2 linked regions of the Acidisarcina polymorpha genome follow. The protein of the gene in region 2 interacts with the protein of the main gene of each other region in a pairwise test. Links are inferred from orthologs where the notes say so. Each region holds a gene or a part of one and is shown on either strand. Other genes may lie near its edges. The genes, in order: ACPOL_RS27115 and priA.

Region 1 (7,429 bases), 3.8 Mb from region 2 along the record:
TGGCTCTGGGATCGCCATTTGAGTTGAAATCGCAGATTGGCGGCGATGTGGTCCTCTTCGAGACCAGATCTCCGGAGGCAGCGGAGACGTTGTCCTTGCGATTAGCGCAACGCTTCACCGCAGAAGCAGCCGTTCTTGGCAGTTCGGTCCGTCTGGAACATAACCAGGGTCACCGGTTCGTGACCTCCGTCGTCGAGGCATTCCCGGGGATGGTTGAAGCAGTCACTGTCTCCAAACCAAGCCTCGAAGATGTATTCATTCGACGAACCGGCCACCGCTTCTGGACTGATGTCGCCGCTGGAGATCTCGCGCCGGTGCAGAGTTCCCGCGCCGGAAAGGGGCATTAAGTTATGGCGACCATGACCGCGACCGCACCTCGACTTGCGAACACCGCGAAGCCCGGCGTTTGGCTACCCGCCTATTCGCTCTGGCAGCGCGAGATTGTTCGTTTTTATCGGCAAAAAGCCCGCGTTGTGGGCGTGATCGCCTCCCCATTGATCTTCTGGCTGGTGCTTGGCTCAGGCTTTGCCCATAGCTTCCAATCGGGAAGCAGCTCCGGGCACTACCTCGGCTACTTCTTTCCTGGTTCGGTCGCGATGATCGTGCTTTTTACGGCGATCTTCAGCATGATGTCTCTGATCCAGGACCGCAATGAGGGATTTCTGCTATCCGTGCTGGCCGCACCGGTCAGGCGTTCGGCGATCGTTCTAGGCAAGGTCCTCGGCGGCGCAAGCCTGGCAGCGATTCAGGGAATTGTCTTTCTGGTCTTCGCTCCCTTTGTCGGCGTTCATCCCACCTTTGCCTCGGTTGGCGTGGCTATTCTGGTCATCGTGATGATCAGCTTTGAGCTGACCGCCCTGGGCTTTGCGGTCGCGTGGCCGATGGATTCAACTCAGGCTTTCCATGCGATCGTGAACATCATCCTGCTGCCGCTGTGGATGCTCTCTGGCGCGCTCTTCCCCGCCAGTGGAGCCTCGGGATGGCTGCGCCTCTGTATGCGCCTCAATCCCCTCAGCTATGGCGTGGACGCATTGCGGAATGCGCTTTTCCCGACCGCCGCCACCGATTTTTCTTTGACCACCAACCTTGCCGTCACGCTTGGCTTCTGCCTGTTGACGTTCGCCGCTTCCTGGGCGATCGTGAACCGGCGGACCCACCAACCGGCAGCCTGAGGAAGCACCACCATGCAAGCCGCTCGAGCAAACACTCCTACGACGAACACCACGACGGCGCCCGTAGCCGTAATCCTTGCCGTCAGCGCCGTTGCCACGCTCTTTCTGTTCTGGCTGATCTACGTGCATCCGGCAGCCGACGCCAACGGAACTCAATTCACTTTTCTACCGAACCTGAATGCCCTGCTGAACGGTCTCAGCGCGGTCGCCCTGCTGGTTGGCTTCTATTTCATTAAGCATCGCCGGATTGCCGCCCACCGCGCCAGCATGATGACTGCATTTGTCTTTTCATCGCTGTTCCTCGTCTCTTACATCGTGAACCACGCGCTGCATGGCGACCAGAGATACCCGGTTCATGACACCGTCTACCACATCTACATACCGCTGCTGATCAGCCATATCGTGCTTGCCGTCGTCGCCCTTCCCGTCGTGTTGATTACGTTCTACCTTTCGCTGAGCGGTAGAATTCCCGCGCACCGCCGTGTAGCAAGGTATACCTTTCCGCTGTGGCTCTACGTCTCGGTGACTGGAGTGATCGTGCGGCTGATGCTGGTTGCGGCAAGGTAAGCGAAATTAGAAAGAGAAGGTCAGCGAAAAACCTTGGCTCCTGCAACCCAACCCGTGCCGATCAAACCGCCAGTGAACGCCCGGAGAGAGGCTGACGCGCTGGCGCAGAAGCCGGCGAGGCTCACGCCAACTTCTGCGGACGACGGCACCCACCAGCTGCTGAAGTGGGGCGGATCAACGTTGGCCGTCGGCATACTATGTGCCTTGCTGACGAGGACGGTTTTCGGGGGCATTGGTCCCCAGGGGCCGCACACCAACAGCGGCTGGATGGCTCTCATCGTGACCATGATGTGCCTGCCGTTCGGCTTCCTGCTGTTTCTGCTGGGAGCGTTGAAGTGGCTGCGCAACCGACGACGCTAAACCACGTACATTCGAAAAGGATCTCGATCACGGCTTGACGACCGTCATGTTCAATCCTTTCCCGGCACTTGCGTCATCGATAGCTTCTTCAATCTGATCGAGCCTGAAGGATTTGATCTTGATCTTCGAGAGGTCCAGCGTTCCGGCCAGGACCATCTGCAGCAGATCCCCCGGAGCTTCGCGGGGATACATGAAGTTGCCCCGCAGCGTTAGTTCGTTGAACATGATCTGCGAGTAAGGAATCGGCAGGGTCGCCTGCACCCCGCCCATAAAGACAGCCGTTCCGCCACGCCGCAGAGCTCCGATCGCCGCCATGATCGGAGTGGGATCCGGCGCCGCTCCCGTCATGTCGAAGTAGGTGTCGATCGGTCCCCCCGCCGCCTTAATCCGCGCCGTCAGGGCCTCTACATCGCCGCCCTCCAGCGCAACTGCGACCACACGTCTGGAGTCAAGCGCCTCCAGCTCGGCCAAGCCTTTGCTGTCGCGGCCCAGAGCAATGACCCTGCTCGCGCCCATGGCCAGCGCTACCATCACTGCGCCAGCACCAATGTTTCCGGTCGCCCCTCCGATCATGATCGTCTTTCCAGCTCGCAAACCGGTTTTTAAAAGGCCTCCGTATGGAATCGCAAGCCGGGTCAGCGCGGCCAGCCGCTCCGCACCAAGGCTCTTGGCTTCATCGAAAACCGTGAGTGTCTCTGCCGGGACGAGCGCTCGTTCCGCGAAGGTGCCGTCATGCCACAGATCGAACATTCTGCCTGAGACGGCGGAGAGACCCGTGAGACCGATCAGAATGTCGTCATATTCGCCCCCATTCGTCCGTGACCCTACATATGGATCCATGAACACCAGCTGGCCCGGTTTGAAGTCGAAGACGTCGTCGGCAACTTCGACTACCTCACCAATACCGGCATTGCCGGGGATGAAGGGCAGAGGCATAGAGTATCCCAGCTTGCCAGTGACCACCTGACGCATATAGGAAAGCACGGGCGCGCTCTTCACCTGGACGATGGCGCCACCAGCGCGGAGTCGAGGTTCAGGAACATCTTTCACAAGCAAAGGCTTATTGGTCGCTTGGAGGTAGACTGCTTTCATGATGGCGCCCTCCGGTGGCGCGCTGATTATTCGAGACGATACGTATCGTCTAAGTTGCACGGAGGATTGTTAATTTTGATAACGCACGGCAGGCAGCGAAGTCAGCGCTCCGAAACCCTCATTCTCAGGGCGGTTGGCAGACTGCTCGCAAAAGATGGGTATGCAGCGCTCTCGATCGAAGGTGTCGCCAGGGAGGCAGGCGTCGGAAAAGCCACCATTTACCGCTGGTGGTCAGGAAAGGCCCACCTTGTGCTCGATTATTACTGCGCCGCTCCAAGTCCAGTACCGACTCCGGACAGCGGCGCGCTTGAGCCGGATTTAAATACCTTCCTCAACGACACCTTCAAAGCGCTGACTTCGACACATGCGGGAGCTACGATGGCTTCCTTAATGGCAGAGAGCCAGACCAATCCGGAGTTTGGGGCGGAGCTTCGGGAAAGATTCATCTCGACCAGGCGTGAGGCTCTGCGATCGATCCTTCAAGCTGGACAGAAGCGACGCGAGATCGCTGCCGACACTGACCTCGACGTCACGATCGACCTCCTCTACGGAGCCATGTGGTACCGGCTCCTCAATCGTCATGCTCCACTCGATGCCAGATTTGCCACTCGCCTCATCCGGCAGATTCTTGGTGGCATTCGCGGCAGCGATGCCGCGCCGCTTTCTGCTATCCTCTCCTTTAACCGAAAAGAGAGTCAGCATGGCGAAGAGCGTTAATAAAGTAATTCTGTTAGGCAACGTAGGCAAGGACCCGGAGTTCAAAATGCTGCCCAGCGGTCAGGGAGTAGCAAACTTCTCAATCGCTACAGCCGAGCGTTTCAAGGACAAGGGCGGCGAATGGCAGGAGCGTACCGAATGGCATAATCTGGTCGCCTATGCGCGATTGGCCGAGATCATCCGCGACTATGTCAAAAAAGGCACAAAGCTTTACGTGGAGGGGCGGCTTACGACTCGCTCCTGGGACGACAAGGAAAGCGGCAAGAAAGTTTATCGTACCGAAGTGGTGATGAGCGAACTCTCGCTTCTCTCCGGGCGCGGCGAGGGCGATGGGGGAAGCGGCGGCAACTACTCCCGCTCCAGCAGTTCAGCTGCAAGCAGCAGTTCGTTCGACCAGCGGCCGTCAGGCTCGCCCGACGATTACGCCCACTCAACCGAGATCACCGACGACGACATCCCGTTCTAGCGCCGGAAAGCACCGTTGAAGTCAGTTACCACAAAGACTTCCCTGCTACTTGAAAGCCAGACCGTCCGGAGAGTTTGAACGATCATCTCCCCCAAGGCTGGCTGCGGCGCCTGTTTGGATGACAGGGGGGCCGCCATGTATCTGGACCTGGTTGAGCATAACCTCTGCCCCCTGCAGGTCCAGGTTGGAAGGAACCTGACGGAAGTCCGACCGCACTTCGTCCTGATCCTTGCCAATATTTTTAAGTAGGATGACATGCCCGCTGATATGTACGTTCAACACTCGCGTCTTCCAATTGCCAGTGGTCACTTCAAGGCGCTCCATATCGAAAGTGCCGCCTTTATCGAGACGGCCGAGGAGGCCATAGCCAAAGTCAACGTTCGCTATAAGCTGGCCCTGAAGGCGGCGTAGTCGCTTCTCGCGCAGATCGATCCACAGAGTGCCCGCCATTCCATGAAAGACCCGCGCTTCGTAGGTTGGAGGACGGAAACTAGGATTCGGCTGGTATTTGAGCCTGATCTCCCCACCCTCGATCCCATCGTATCGATATAGAAATCCATCCGGGAGCAGGCCGATGATTCGCGCTATCCGGTCTTCGTCGCCCTGGTAATCACGCTGAAGCTTCTGTTGCTGGCCCGTATCATGAAGCAAATTCTGTAGCCGCCGCGATTCTTCCCGCTGCTCTTCATCGGTCAATGGATGTCCATCTTGCTCCAGCATCCGATTGACGCGCCCACCCCGGGTTTCCACCTCGGCTTTCACCAAGGTTTGCTGTCCGATTCGCTTGCAATCCAGGTATTCAAAGAAAGCATGATGCTGGTGGTCGCTCAGCTCATTGAAGACGACATCCTTGATCAGCTGTTCTGGAGGCATCAGTTGCTCGGGACTTGGCGAGGGGTCAGCCGCGAGCGCAGCTGGGACTCCACAAGTCAAGGCGATCGCTGCGAGTGTCAGGATACCGCGCATTGGCATCGTCTACTCCAACTCTCCAGAATTGAGACCACTGCAAGGAGAGTGCCACGAATGCGGGGCATGGAGAGCAAGCGCCGCGTGAATTTGCGTGAAAACCGGGATGTTCCCACACTGGCAAGTGGATCCAAAATCTCGATTGAATTTACGAGCTTTCGATCATCGCTTCCCGGATTTTGCCTCGGAATGTGCCCCAGCGTCAACCGCGATGCGCGTTGGTACACTGTCATTATGCTTGATGAACTGACTTTCCGCCGACATGCCGATGCTGCCCTTGAAGCTCTGAAGAAAAGCTTGATCTCCGCGGAAGAGGGGGGAGAGTTTGAGGTGGAAGAGAATAGCGGCGCCTTGAACGTGCTCTTCGAGGAACCCCCGGGGAAGTTTGTCATCACCCCGAATGCACCCGTACGCCAGATCTGGATCTCCGCCCTCTCCACCAGTTTCAAGCTTGAGTGGTCGGAGCAGGCGGGAGACTTCGTTCTGGTAAAAGACAATATTGGTTTTCGACCCTTGGTGGCGAGGCTGATTAATCAGCATCTGGGTTCAGATACGGTGGTGTTGACCTAGCTATCTGCCGGCTTGCAAAAAACAACGCGCAATTGCCAGAACTCTGGCAACTGCGCGTTTCTTCTGCTCGCAAGCTATTGGATCTGATTCGATCCGGGGGGAATCTAAAGACGAAGTGACGAGCTGAGCGTAAAGGTGAGCGGTGTCTCAGCCGGGATCTCGATCTGCTTGTTCCCGGTGAACGCTCCTCCAAGCACTCCGGCGCCTGCACCCGCGCCTGCGCCGATCAGTGCTCCCTTCCCACCACCCGCGATACCTCCGATGAGAGCGCCTAAACCAGCGCCGCCGCCGGTAGTCACTGCGGTTCTTTTGCCCTTACCCTTCAGAGTCTGGTCGAGGGTGGCCGTCTCGATCGGGTAAGAACGCCCGCGAACGGTAATCGACGTAAGGCGGATCGACAGATCGCCTTCTCCCTTGAACTTGCCTCTTTCTCTAGCGTCAACCACCACGCCGTTCACGGTCGAACCAGCGGGGATTAGGGTCTCCCCTCTCACCCGGATGGAGTGGGTGAGCGTTCCCTGGAAAGCATCTCCTGGATGGGAGATCTTCGAACCCAAGGTGGTGGAAACACGGACGGTCAAGCTGGTTCCCGCTGGCACGACGGGCGGCGGAGGGGGTGGTGGCGGGGGGGTCGGAGCCACTGCAGGAGCAGCTGGCGCTGCAGCCGTCGCGGGTGCGGGCGTTGCCGCCGGCACAGGAGCCGTAGACGGTGCCGGTGTCGCGGATGGGGTCTGTGCAGGAGCTGCAGGGGTCGGCGCCGCGGTTGCACTTTGGTCAGGAGCGGGGGCTGGAGCCGCAGCCGATTGATCCGGAGCGGGAGCGGCGTTGTTTTCCGCAGACTTCGATTTGCAACCAACCAGAGTCAGGCTGAGGAGCACAAGACCTAGAGCGAACTTCGATTTCATGACATTTCCTCGTAAGTACGACGTTCGACTTACCGCTGATCACTTTGTATGAAACTGTACATCGCTGATCTAAATTCTCCAAGCAATTCGCGTCGATCTATGACCATTCAGAGGGACACCAAGGCCTCAAGCAGAGGGACGCCAGAGCCTTAAGCGAGATGAGCTGGCCGTTTCGCATCTACCAGGTCGACGTACTCCGGATGCCGCTCTACGTAGGCTGCCACAAATGGACATTGCGGTACGATCTTGATGCCCTGACTCCGGGCATATTCGACTGCTGCCTTGGCCAAGCTGGAAGCGATCCCTTGTCCCTGGAGCGGCGGCGGTACGCCAGTATGAACAAGGACTAGCTGGCCGCCGGTTTGCTCATAATCGAGCACCGACGTGCCTTCGTCGTGAAGGACCTCAAAGCGGCTCTGCGGCTCATTATGTTTAACAGGAAAGTCGGCGCTCATACATTATGGGATGCACCTGGAGCGGCCTTTGGATCGACTTTCTAGAGGGTAGGGCACGTCTCCGCCGATGACACCAGCCGGCGGAGCCGACCGAGCAGCTGCGAATTACCCTTTACTCTCCAGATACAGGAGACTGACGGGACTTGTCATCGAACTGAT
Region 2 (7,597 bases):
AAGAGATCGGCGATTGCACCCGCTGCCCTCTCTCCGCGACCCGCAACAAGATCGTCTTCGGCGACGGCGACCCGAACGCGCGGCTGATGTTTGTCGGAGAAGGCCCAGGAGCCGACGAAGACGCGCAGGGCCTTCCCTTCGTCGGCCGTGGCGGCCAACTCTTGAACAACATGATCAACGCCATGGGCCTGAAGCGGGAAGAAGTCTACATCGCCAACATCGTGAAGTGCCGGCCGCCGCAGAACCGGGTTCCTGAACCGGTCGAAGCGAATACCTGCACGCCATTTCTGTTTCAGCAAATTAGTGTGATTAGGCCCCAGATCCTGGTTGCTCTTGGATCGACCGCTGCGACCTATCTGCTGGGAGGAATCAAGCGTCCGCTCAGCGTACTGCGCGGGCGCATTCACGAGGCGCTTGGAACCAGGCTCATCGTTACCTACCATCCCGCATACCTGTTGCGGGATCCCACCCAAAAGAAAGAGGCGTGGAAAGATCTACAGATGGCCATGGCGGAGCTGGGCCTGAAAGCAAAACGCGCCGGATCGTGAACCCCGCCGGAAGTGAAAACGCTCTAGCTGAGATACTGGTAGCTTCCCGCATGCTTCAATTCTGCGATGTCGCTCTGCCCGTCCCGCTCGATCGTGTCTTCACCTACAAGATCGGCGAGGCTGCAGAGCCGCCGGCGATCGGCTGTCGCGTCATCGTTCCCTTCCGCAATGAGAAGTTGACTGGCATCGTGACCCGGATCCACCAGGAGCCTCCGCCGGTTGAAGCGAAGCCCATCCTCGCCGTCCTCGATGGCGCGCCTTTGCTTGCCCCCGATCTGATGGAACTCGCCGCCTGGATCAGCAGCTATTACCTCGCGCCCCTCGGCGAAGTCTTTCGCTCGATGCTCCCCTTAATGGCCGAAGTGAAGCACCAGATCCTTTACCGCATTGCCGATAAAGGCCGCGAGGTGCTCTACGCCAGCGCCAATCAGGGCTCCTCCCGCCACAGTCGAAAGTCGGCTGAAGACCAGGACGTGGAATACGATGTACTGAATTATCTCGAAGCTGGCCAAGCCGAGCGAGTCTCCAAGCTGCGAACTGCAACCGGAGCCACTCTCGATCTTTTGCGGAGCATGCTGCGCAAGAAATGGCTCCTCCGCGAAACATCGGCCGTCCAGCGCGATGCGCGCCGCACCATCCGCTACGCCGTGCTACTCCACGACGTACGGATCCCCAAGCTGAATGCGAATCAGCAATGCCTGCTTGCGGAGCTTGCCGGAGCCGGCGGCGAAATGCCCGTTGCCGAGCTCCGCCGTCTGGATCTTCCCGACTCCACCCTCGGTTCGCTCGTTCGCCGCGGATTAGTTCGACTCGAAGAACGACCCGCGGACTTTCATCTCGCGATGCAGCCAATGGGCAGCGCCCTAGTTCATACGCTAAATCCCGCGCAGCAGGCCGCCTTCAAGGCGATCGCTGCCTCGATAGGCTCGGGTGTTTTCAAACCAACCTTGCTTCGTGGAGTCACCGGCTCGGGAAAGACCGCCGTCTACCTGGCCGCCATGCAAACCGCGCTCGACGCAGGTTATTCTGCGATTCTACTGGTTCCCGAGATCGGTCTCACACCCGCCATGGCCGCGCAGCTCTACACGGCATTCGGCAGCGAAGTCGCCCTGCTCCACTCCGCGCTTATCCCCGGGGAGCGCGCCGAGCAATGGCATCGTATCCGGGCAGGAGAAGCCCGCATCGTCGTCGGCACCCGCTCTGCGGTCTTCGCGCCGGTGACCAGGCTCGGCCTCATCGTCGTCGATGAGGAGCATGACAGCTCCTACAAGCAGGAGGAAACTCCCCGCTATCACGCCCGGGATGTGGCCGTGATGCGCGCCAAACTCGATTCCTCGGTTGTCGTGCTTGGCTCCGCGACGCCTTCTTTGGAGTCCTGGCGCAATGCGACGACCGGTAAATATGCGCTGATCGAGATGGCGCAGCGCGTAGCCGATCGACCGCTTCCGGTCGTCGAACTCGTCGACATGCGCAAGGAGTTTCAAGAAACCGGGCAGGAACAGCTCTTCTCCCGCCTGCTCATCGAGGAAACGCAGGCCACTCTGGAACGAGGCGAACAGGCGATCATCCTACTCAATCGGCGGGGCTATTCCTTCGTCGTCTTATGCCGCGCCTGTGGAGAAAAACTGCAGTGCGAGAACTGCGCCATATCCCTCACCTACCACCGGCCCCACGGAGCAACCAGCTTGGACGATGCCGATCCATCCCCCACCGGCCAGCGTCTCCAATGTCACTATTGCGGCTATAAGCGGACGGTCCCTAAAGTCTGCCCAGACTGCGAAAGCGAACACCTGCACTTTCTCGGCGCCGGCTCCCAGCAAGGCGAACAGCGTCTACAGGAGATCTTCCCCCACGCTCGTATCGGCCGCATGGACCGCGACACGGTGCGCGGCCGCCACGACATGGAGCGCCTGCTTCAACGCCTCCACTCTGGCGAAATTAACCTGCTCGTCGGCACCCAGATGATTGCCAAAGGCCATGACATTCATGGGGTGACACTGGTCGGCGTGGTGGGCGCGGATTTCGCTTTAGGATTGCCCAACTTTCGGGCCGCCGAACGCGTTTTTCAATTGTTGACCCAGGTCTCCGGCCGCGCCGGTCGTGGCGAGCTTCCTGGGCGGGTCCTCGTCCAGACCTATCATTCGGACCATTACGCCATCCGCCTGGCCGCGGCACACGACTTCAAGGCGTTCGCCGAAAAGGAACTCCAGTTTCGTCGCTGGATGCATTATCCGCCCTTCAGCGTCTTGGCCAATCTGATCGTTCAAAGCCCGCGCCTTGAAGAAGCGGCGGCGTGGTCCTCGCAACTTGGCCAATGGTTTGCCAACACTGCCTTCGAGGGGGTAAGAATCCTCGGTCCGGCCACTGCTCCCATCAGTCGCTTGAAGCGCATCTATCGCTTTCATTTTGTGATCAAAGCCGAGAAGCGCGCCACGCTCGCCCGAACTCTCCGCGCCGCTCTCGCTCGAGCCGAGGTACTCAAGATTCCGTCGCGGGGCCTGATCGTCGACGTTGACGCCGTCAATCTGATGTAAATCCTTAAGGGCCAGTCAGGAAAGGCCGAGTCAGGGCACGTCGCGCCGGCACTGCTCGATCAGGCAAATCTGCAATCCAAACCTGCAATCTCTGTCATCGCAGATAGCCCAGCAGCCCGGCGTCAGCGAAAGGAGCAGGCAAGAACGTCAGCACCAGCATCAACACTGCCAGCCATCCAAAGCGGCCACGGTTACCGCTCAACTCCGGATACGCCGCAACATAGGGATGCCGCATCGCCGGGATCAGCAGGATTACGCCCCACAAGAGCCAACCCACCCACAACGTCAGACCGGCAATCAGCAGCAGTCCGGGAACGGCGATCGTGATCCAACGGTGCCACCGCCGCGAAATCGCATAAAGAACATGGCCGCCATCCAACTGCCCGGCTGGAATCAAGTTGAGAGAGGTGACGAACAAGCCGACCCAGGCGGCAATCAGGACCGGATGCCAAAGTAAGTTGTCCAGCGAAGGAAACGACGGCGCCAGTAGTCGCATTGGTGCATATAACAGCCTCATGGCCAGCGGAGCGTTCAGTTGGATCAGTACCGGTTGTACCGGTCCCGCCGCCGTCTTCGACAGCAGCAAACCAACCAGAGTCGCAGGAATCGCCACGACACAGCCGGCAACCGGCCCCGCAATGCCCACATCCATCAGCGCGTCGAGCGACGGAATGCCGAATCGTATGCGGATCACGGCGCCCGCCGTGCCGCTCAGCGTCGGTGCAGGCAGCAGATAAGGCCAGGAAGCAACAACCCGGTGGTACGCACAGAGCAGCCAATGGCCAAATTCATGCGCCAGCAGAATTGCCAATAGGGTCAGGGAGAAGGACAAACCGCCAGCCAGTTCGCCCGGATGCTTGAAAACCCACATAAACGGCACAAAGTCCCCAACCGTGGCAAAGGCCGGAATGCCCCTCCGGAAGTTCCACATGTAGAGAGCGCCAGTACTCGTAGTGGTGATTATCGTCACGACCCCGAGCAGGATCGACAATGCCGCCTGTCGGCGAGAGACCGGCGCCGGGTTTAGCCGTCGAAGGAGTTGTCGAAAAGCCAGCACTTACTCGACGGATCTAATCGTCATCGTCTTCTTCGTCGTCAACGTCATCATCGACGTCGGCGGTCACGGGAGCATCACTCAGGTGCAACTCTTTGCCCGGCTTGAAGCGGACCGCCTTCCCCGGCGCTATCGTGACTTCCGCCCCGGTGCGAGGATTCCGTCCGATTCCCGTCTTTCGAGGTCTGACATTGAAGACGCCGAAACCGCGGAGTTCGATGCGATCGCCTCCGGCCAGCGCTTTTTTGAGACTTTCAAATACGGTGTCGACCGCCGCTTCGGCTTTGTTGCGCGGCAATCCGGTCCGCTCGATCACATTGTGGATGATGTCCTGCTTGATCAACGCGCTCACCTCGGAGAATCAGCGGGTTCGTCTCTCCACCCTGGAGCAATGCCCGGAGCTACCCCCCCGAGACCGCTCTAAGCCGATGCTAGAGGGCTTGCTGAGCATTGTCAACGCATCGCCGCTCCCGTAATATGCTGATTTCAGACCATCATTCTGCGATTTCCTTTAGTCGCAAAAAACAGCGCCATCGGTTCCCCAAGCGCAATCAGGGAGAGAAATGTCCATTAAGAGTGACCGTTGGATCCGCGAACAAGCCTTGCAACATTCGATGATCCAGCCTTTCAGTGAAAAACAGGTCCGCGAAGGAGTGATCTCCTACGGTCTCTCCTCCTACGGTTATGACCTTCGGGTAGCGGACGAGTTCAAAATATTCACCAACGTCAACAGCGCGATCATCGATCCGAAAGACTTTGACGAACGGTCGTTCGTCGCCGTGCAGTCGGATTCGGTGCTGGTCCCCCCAAACTCTTTTGCCCTGGCACGGTCGGTCGAATATTTTCGGATTCCCCGCGATGTCCTGACGATCTGTGTCGGCAAATCGACCTATGCCCGCTGCGGCATCATCGTCAATGTCACCCCGTTCGAGCCGGAATGGGAGGGGTTCGTCACCCTCGAGATATCCAATACCACGCCCTTGCCGGCGCGCGTATACGCCAACGAAGGCTTGTGTCAGATCCTCTTTTTCCAGTCAGATGAGGTCTGCGAGGTCAGCTACGCTGATCGCAGAGGGAAATATCAGAAGCAGCAGGGCATTGTACTTCCGAAGCTATAAAGAATTCCCATTACGGCCTAAAGATCAATATTCCGCAAATTGTTACTTTCGTGTCTTGCAGTAACCATGCCTTATGACCCATAGTGTTACTAGAAACAACGCAGATCTGGGGAACGGGGTAGTGATCGCCGTATAGGCGTTTACTACCCCGATTTTTTTTGTTCTCCCTTCAGGCCTTTTGATCGCGATTTTTCTCAACCCTACAGGTAAAATCAGCATCTGACGGGTTACTGGCTATGCTCCGCGCAGCGGGGCGCCTGTTGCTGTGTTTAAAACTTTAATGAGTTGTTCAAGTCCGGAGAGAAACCTCTACCGGCAGATAGGGGAACACATGAAAAAGGTTTTTACATCACTTTGCCTGTTAGGGGCAGTCACGTTGTCTGCCAATGCCGCCACCGACCGGGCAACATTGGACAGCCGCATCCAAGCCGCCACCAGCACCATCAAGCAGATCATGGATGTGCCGGACAACGCTATTCCGGATAAGATCGCGCAGCAAGCAACCTGCATCGGTGTGATTCCTGGGCTCAAAAAGGGCGCCTTCATCTTCGGCGCGGAGTATGGGCGTGGAGTAGTCACCTGCCGCACTGGCCAGGGCTGGAGCGCTCCGGTCTTTATTACCCTGGGTGGCGGCTCCTTTGGCCTGCAGCTTGGCGGTCAATCGACGGACGTCGTCCTGGTTGCCGTGAATGACAAGGGATTTCAGGATCTTCTCAAGTCGAAGTTCAAGATTGGCGGCGACGCTGCTGCCTCGGCTGGCCCGGTTGGACGTAACTCCCAGGCTGCAACCGATTGGAAGCTCAATGCCGAGCTCCTCACCTACTCCCGTAGCAAGGGCCTCTTCGCCGGAATTGACCTTAACGGCGCATCCGTGACTCAGAGCATGGACGACACCAAGAGCTTCTACGGAGAAGGGCACACCTTCGAAGACATCCTGAAGGGCAATGTTCCCGTGCCGGATGACGCGAAGCCTTTCGTCCGCACCGTAGCCAAGTACTTCCATTCCGTTCAGCAGTAGTCTCTTCTCGCCGCACAATCCCAGACATTTATCCGCCAGAGGTAGCTTCGGCTACCGTCTGGCGGAGGGCTGTGTAGCTGCGACTGTTTGTGAGCTACACTTTGCATTGGTCGAGCGAGGCATTGCGAAGAAAGCTTGAGTTTGTTGCCGTCCTGCTGTTGATCCGCTGCCTGGGTTGGTTGCCGCGCAATGCGGCCCGCGCCGTGGGAGCCGGCATTGGCGCTGCGGCGTATATCCTGTTGCACCGTCTTCGTCGAGTCGGCTACCGAAACCTGCAAATTGCCTTTCCGCAGCTCTCCCGCTACGAGATGACTCGGTTGCTTCGGGCAGAGTATCGCAATCTAGGCTGGCTGCTTGCCGAATTCTGCCAGATGCGGAAGTACACTCCAGAAAATACCAGGAATTTCCTCAGCTACGATGGGCTGGAACGATATCTGGCGGCCCGCGATGCTGGGAAGGGGGTTCTCATCCTTACCGGCCATCTGGGCGCTTGGGAGCTTTCCAGCTTCTACCACTCGCTCATGGGCTACCCGATGAGTATGGTGATCCGCCGGCTGGATAACGAAGCCGTCGATCGCCTGGTCAACAGCATCCGCTGTCTTCACGGGAACAATGTGGTTCATAAAGATGACTTCGCCCGCGGTTTGATCTCCGCGATGCGCCAGGGCGAAACCGTGGGCATACTCATGGACACCAACATGACTCCGCCGCAGGGGCTTTTCGTGGACTTCTTCGGAACCCCAGCCTGCACTGCTTCCGGGATGGCGCGTGTCGCCCTCAAGACGGGCGCGGTCGTGCTTCCCGGATTCCTGCTGTGGGAAGAGGCCAGTCGGCGCTACGTCCTCCATTTCGGGGAACCGCTGGAACTGATTCGTACCGGTGACAACGAGGCAAACATCATCGCCAATACCGCTATGTTCACCAAGGTGCTGGAACAATATATCCGCCAATATCCTGAACAGTGGCTATGGCTGCATCGCCGCTGGAAGACTCGGCCGGAAGGCGAGCCGCCCATTTACGCCCCTTAGAAAATTGATTTTCCGCTATCGAAGAACTACATTGGGTGTTTCGAGCTTTCGGGCGGCGCCTGCGATTGCGTGAGCCTTTCACTTCCGGGATTTGCGAATCAACTCAGCGTCGCGCGCTACTTTCAACAGAGAAGCCGTGCTTCGTGAGTGCATCCAGGATCGGATAGAGGGTGATCGCTCAATCTACAGGCGCTCTCTAAGCCATTTCATAGTAAGTGCAGGAGCCATCGATGTCCCCCACCCGTCGCGAGTTTGTAGCTGGGCTAGCAGCATCGGGCCTCATCTCAGGATTTCCAT

Evidence for each region.
Region 1: the proteins of priA (region 2) and ACPOL_RS27115 interact in binary tests that used the Escherichia coli proteins (3 or more experiments, as listed by UniProt). The link is inferred for Acidisarcina polymorpha from one-to-one orthologs.

The regions. Positions count from the first base shown.
Region 1 is NZ_CP030840.1:6,367,931-6,375,359, forward strand. The notes cover bases 2,723-5,632. They hold ACPOL_RS27115 (single-stranded DNA-binding protein), read left to right. Parts: upstream 2,723-3,891; coding sequence 3,892-4,374; downstream 4,375-5,632. Other genes in these bases: ACPOL_RS27105 (zinc-dependent alcohol dehydrogenase), read right to left, coding at 2,723-3,191; ACPOL_RS27110 (TetR/AcrR family transcriptional regulator), read left to right, coding at 3,258-3,908; ACPOL_RS27120 (hypothetical protein), read right to left, coding at 4,420-5,346; cyaY (iron donor protein CyaY), read left to right, coding at 5,398-5,632. Also shown: ACPOL_RS27085 (ABC transporter ATP-binding protein), read left to right, coding at 1-347; ACPOL_RS27090 (ABC transporter permease), read left to right, coding at 351-1,172; ACPOL_RS27095 (DUF420 domain-containing protein), read left to right, coding at 1,185-1,739; ACPOL_RS35095 (hypothetical protein), read left to right, coding at 1,773-2,099; more of ACPOL_RS27105, read right to left, coding at 2,127-2,722; more of cyaY, read left to right, coding at 5,633-5,910; ACPOL_RS27130 (hypothetical protein), read right to left, coding at 6,015-6,815; ACPOL_RS27135 (GNAT family N-acetyltransferase), read right to left, coding at 6,965-7,270; ACPOL_RS27140 (hypothetical protein), read right to left, coding at 7,383-7,429. UniProt on the Escherichia coli protein: Plays an important role in DNA replication, recombination and repair. Binds to ssDNA and to an array of partner proteins to recruit them to their sites of action during DNA metabolism. Acts as a sliding platform that migrates on DNA via reptation.
Region 2 is NZ_CP030840.1:2,606,644-2,614,240, reverse strand. Bases 263-3,340 are described here. They hold priA (replication restart helicase PriA), read left to right. Parts: upstream 263-598; coding sequence 599-3,082; downstream 3,083-3,340. Other genes in these bases: ACPOL_RS11210 (site-2 protease family protein), read right to left, coding at 3,177-3,340; ACPOL_RS11220 (uracil-DNA glycosylase), read left to right, coding at 263-548. Outside these bases: more of ACPOL_RS11220, read left to right, coding at 1-262; more of ACPOL_RS11210, read right to left, coding at 3,341-4,139; ACPOL_RS11205 (HU family DNA-binding protein), read right to left, coding at 4,153-4,488; dcd (dCTP deaminase), read left to right, coding at 4,700-5,254; ACPOL_RS11195 (lipid-binding SYLF domain-containing protein), read left to right, coding at 5,586-6,272; ACPOL_RS11190 (lysophospholipid acyltransferase family protein), read left to right, coding at 6,395-7,300; ACPOL_RS11185 (sugar phosphate isomerase/epimerase family protein), read left to right, coding at 7,531-7,597.